2 regions of the Rhodococcus (subgen. Prescottella) equi genome follow, and region 2 is predicted to be linked to the other one. Evidence: riboswitches for the same ligand, from Rfam matches in the RefSeq annotation. Region 2 holds a riboswitch; the other holds the start of a gene.
What was found. A riboswitch is a leader RNA that binds a small molecule or an ion and turns the genes downstream of it on or off. The one in region 2 is predicted to bind thiamine pyrophosphate.

Region 1: another riboswitch for thiamine pyrophosphate. It lies ahead of thiO (glycine oxidase ThiO); the one in region 2 lies ahead of C7H75_RS08840 (TenA family protein).

Annotation. Positions count from the first base shown of each region.
Region 1 is NZ_CP027793.1:4,334,014-4,336,398, forward strand. Features, by position in the region: gene C7H75_RS20250 (thiazole synthase) at 1-37, opposite strand, end outside; gene thiS (sulfur carrier protein ThiS) at 39-248, opposite strand; gene thiO (glycine oxidase ThiO) at 260-1,357, opposite strand; TPP riboswitch at 1,326-1,437, opposite strand; gene thiE (thiamine phosphate synthase) at 1,464-2,156, shown strand; gene C7H75_RS20270 (hypothetical protein) at 2,163-2,385, opposite strand, start outside.
Region 2 is NZ_CP027793.1:1,854,069-1,856,453, forward strand. Features, by position in the region: gene C7H75_RS08835 (ABC transporter substrate-binding protein) at 1-375, opposite strand, end outside; gene C7H75_RS08840 (TenA family protein) at 372-1,100, opposite strand; TPP riboswitch at 1,094-1,190, opposite strand; gene C7H75_RS08845 (carboxylesterase/lipase family protein) at 1,281-2,385, shown strand, end outside.

The DNA of each region.
Region 1 (2,385 bases), 2.5 Mb from region 2:
AGCCGAACGTGCGGTCGGCGATCGTCAGCTTGCCCATGTCAGCCACCCTGCACCGCCGTGAGGATCTCGATCTCCCAGCCGCGGCCGACCGATTCGGTCCACCGGCCGCGCGGGAACACCGCACCGTCCACCGCGACGGCGATGCCGCGCTGCGGCAACTCCAGCCGCTCGAGCAACTCCGTCACCGTCAGCGGCCCGTCGAACTCGCGGTCCTCACCGTTGACGGTGATCCCGATCAACTCACTCATACAAACCTCACTCAAACCTTCGCGGGTAAAAATCGTTCGGCGGTGGCGCTTTCCGCCTCCGCCAAGGGGTTGCCGTCCAAGATCGCGACCGTCGCGTCCGCGGTGACCGGGGTCATCAGGATCCCGTTGCGTCCGTGCCCGGTCGCCAGCACGACGCGGTCCGACACGCGACCGATGATCGGCAGGTTGTCCGGACTCATCGGACGGAGACCCGCTTTCGCCTCGTACAGCTCGTACTCGCCGATCGCGGGCATCAGCGCCTCGGCGTCGGCGATGAGGTCGCGCACACCCGCGACGGTGACCTGGGTGTCGTGACCCGACTCGTACTGCGTTGCGCCGACGACGATTCCGTCGGCACGCGGGACGAGGTACGACGGCCGCCCGTGCACACTGCCGCGGATGGTGCGCAGCGGTGCCGGCGTCACGCCCGGCCGGGCCCGCAGCCGCAGGATCTCCCCCTTCACCGGGCGTACCGGCAGGTGGGGCCACAGCTGCGCCGAGTTCGATCCCGCCGCCAGCACCACCTGGTCGGTGGTGAGCTCGCCGAGATCCGTGACCGCCTGCTCGATCAGTTCGACGCCGGCTTCGGCCGCCGCCGTCCGCAGCGCGGCCACCAACAGCCGGTTGTCGACGGCCAGTTCGGTGGGGGCCTGCAGCGCTAGCCGGATCCCGCGCCCCAGCGACGGCTCGAGCTCCCGGATCTGCGCGCGATTCAGGATGCGCAGCTCGTGGCCCTGCTCGGCCACCCAGTCGGCGATGGTGTGCAGGTCCGCGGCGTCGGCGGCGTCGAGTGCGACGGTGAGCGAGTCGTCGGAGGTGAACAACTCGACGTCCGCGAGGCGCCCGAGTTCGGCGCCGAAGTCCGGCCACCGCCGTAGCGACGCCGCACCGAGTGCGAGCGCCTTCTCCTCACCGGGCCAGCCCTCCGACAGCGGCGCCAGCATCCCGCCGGCCACCCACGACGCACCGCTCCCCGGCGCCGGGTCGAACAACGTCACCGCCCAGCCGCTCTGCGCGGCACGCCACGCGATCGACAGGCCGATCACTCCGCCTCCCACGACGGAAACCGATCGGGTCACTTCTCTCCACCTCACTCCCTGCGCCGGCATGATCCGGGTCAGGTATGACGGTCGGGGCCGGCAGGCCCCCTCTCAGCCCCGTATCCGTCGGGACTCCCGTGTTGATTCGTCCGCGGTACAGACTACCGTTCCAGGTGTGCATGCTTCCCAGTCCGTCAAGCACCTCACACCGCGCGAACGTCTCGCCGACGCGCGGCTGTACCTGTGCACCGACGCCCGCCGCGACAAGGGCGATCTGGCCCAGTTCGTCGACGCCGCGCTCGCCGGTGGCGTCGACATCGTCCAGCTCCGCGACAAGGGTTCGGCCGGCGAGCGCGAGTTCGGGCCGATGGAGGTCAAGGAGGAGCTCGCCGCGCTCGCGGTGATCGGGGCCGCGGCCCGCCGCCACGGCGCGTTGCTCGCCGTCAACGACCGCGCCGACGTCGCGCTCGCCGCCGGAGCCGACGTCCTGCACCTGGGCCAGAACGACCTGCCGGTGCACTACGCACGGCAGATCGTCGGGCCCGACGTCGTCATCGGCCGCTCCACGAACAACCGCGCGCAGGCCAGCCTCGCCGCGATCGAAGAGGACGTCGACTACTTCTGCACCGGTCCGGTGTGGGCCACCCCCACCAAGCCGGGCCGGGCCGCGTCGGGCATCGAACTGGTTCGCAGCACCGCCGAGGCGCAGCCGTCGCGCCCGTGGTTCGCGATCGGTGGCGTCGACCACGAGCGGCTGCCGGAGATCCTCGAGGCCGGGGCCACCCGCATCGTCGTGGTCCGCGCCATCACCGCGGCCGACGACCCGAAGGCCGCCGCGCGGGCACTGTCCGACGCCCTGCGCGGCTGACCGCCGTCAGCAGCTGCCGGAGATCCCGGACTGCACCGACTGCTCGATGAGCTCACGGGCCTCGGACGGCACGTCCTCCCACGTCGCGGTCGCCGGATCGAGCGTCGGCTCACCGGCCGCCACCGCCTGCTGGTTGTACGCCGCCACCACGGTGCCGCCGTTCGCCTTCAGCATGTCGAGGAACTCGGCGCCCTTCGCATCCCGGTCGAACGGCTGCCCGGTGCTCTCG
Region 2 (2,385 bases):
CGCTCGGACCCCGATACCCGTGGCCCAGTGCTGCAGCGGCGCCAGGACCGACACGGTCTGCGCACCGGCGGCGCGGGAGAACGTGGCCGAATCCTGGAAACTGGTACCGAATTCGGCGTTGCCGGCGTCGACGAGGGTGTCGGGCGAGGTGTTGTTGTACGGCAGCACTTCGACGTTCAGGCCCGCGTCCGCGAAGTAGCCCTCCTGCAGCGCGACGTACAGTCCGGTGTGGTTGGTGTTCGGCGTCCAGTCGAGTGCGAACCGGATGGTGTCGCCGGAATCGTCGGAGCTCGCGCACCCGGTGAGGATGCTCATCGCGGACGCGACGATCGCCGACGTGGCCAGGACGCGGCGCAGCCGCGACATCGACGTCACGACGCGGGCCAGGGCTGCGGGTTCAGGGCGGTGTCCCAGAACATGAATTCGTACCGGGTCGCGACGACGAACGCGCGGATCATCGCCTCGCGCTGTTCGGCGGTCGCGGCGTCCGCGGCCGCGTCGACGAGGCGCCGGGCGGTCGCCACGGACTCGTGGAAGGCCGGGTCGTCGTACGTGGTGACCCACCGCGCGTAGGGGTGCGAGGGGTCGGCGGCGAGCACCTCGTGCGCGTCGGCGGCCAGGCGTCGTCCCACCTCGGCGTAGATCCAGAAGCACGGCAGGACCGCCGCGGCCGCCACCGGGTACGACTCGGTGGATGCGGTCGCGGTCAGGTACGACACGTATCCCAGGCAGGCCTGCGAGTGCTCGGCCGCGGTCGCCGCCCGGGGCAGTACCCCGCTGCTCAGCAGGCCCTCGTGCAGTTCCGTCTCGACGACGGCGGCGGTCGCCGCCGACGTCGCCCAGAAGGCGGCGGTCTGCGGATCCGGTGCCTTGACCGCCAGGAGCGCCAGGGCTTTGGCGTACTCGGCGAGGTACAGCGAGTCCTGCTCGATGTACGTGCGGAACACGTCGAGCGGCAGTGTGCCGTCACCGAGTCGGCGCAGGAACTCCATGTCGTCGATCGCGGCACGCAGCACCGCGGTGCGGTCCCACAGCAGATCGGTGAACCGCGCGCCGTCGGCGGCGGAGTGGACAGTTGTGTCATGGACAGGCGTAGTCATCGCCTTGACATCCCTTCGTCAGCATTACCTGATGCAGGTTCCCGGGTGTGATCTCAGCCCCGCCCGTGCGGAGCACCCCGTGTCAGTGAACGAGCCGACCTTAGCACCGCATGATTGGTACCTTGGCAATCGGTCGGCAGCCCCGGTCGATGGCCTGCCGGCGGTGAGGAGGGCCGCGCGATGGAAGCTGTCGAGACCGCCTCGGCGCAGGCGCCGGGAAGCCTGGTGATCGAGGCTCCGTGCGGCCCCGTTCGCGGGTATGCCGACGGTTCGGTTTTCGTGTGGAAGGGAATCCCCTACGCGGCTCCGCCCGTGGGAGACCTGCGCTTCCGTAGCCCGGTTCCCGCGTCACCCTGGAGCGATGTGCTCGATGCGGCCGCCTTCGGGGCCATGGCGCCGCAGGGCCACGACACGTCGGTGCCCCTCGACCCGACGATGCGGATCGACGAGGACTGTCTGACGGTCAACGTGTGGGCGCCCCGGCCGGACGGGACCCCGCGTCCGGTGATGGTGTGGATCCACGGCGGCGCCTACTGTCTGGGTTCGTCCGCGCAACCGATCTACGACGGCCGGCTGCTGGCCGAGCGCGGCGACGTCGTGCTGGTGACCTTCAACTACCGGCTTGGGACGCTCGGGTTCCTCGATCTGTCGTCGTTCTCGACCGCGAGCCGGACATTCGAGTCGAATCTCGGCCTGCGGGACCAGATCGCGGCGCTCGAGTGGGTGCGAGACAACATCGCCGCGTTCGGTGGCGACCCCGACGAGGTGACGGTGTTCGGCGAGTCGTCCGGCGGCGGTTCGATCACCACCCTGATGACGGTGCCACGGGCGGAAGGACTGTTCCACCGCGCGATCGCGCAGAGTCCGCCGTCGACGTCCGTCTACGGCGCCGAGCGGGCAGCTTCCGTCGCGGCCCGCTTCCTCGAGATCCTGGACCTGCCCGGCGACCGGATCGGCGACCTCGCCGCCATGCCGGTCGAACACTTGGTGAAGGCCGGCGATCTTCTGGTGAACGAGGTGCCCACGAAGGTGCCGGGCACGTTGGCAATGGCGCCGGTGGTGGACCGCGATCTCGTTCCGCACTATCCGGTCGCCGCGTTCCAGAAGGGGTACTCGCACCGGATCCCGCTCATCATCGGTTCGAACCGGGACGAGGCGTCGATCTTCAAGTTCATGCGCTCCCCGCTGTTGCCGGTGAGCCCGGAGGCGGTGCAGCAGATGTTCGCCGGTCTCGCCGAGGACAACCCGGGGCTGTCGCCGCTCCGGCTCGCGGAGATCGTCGCCG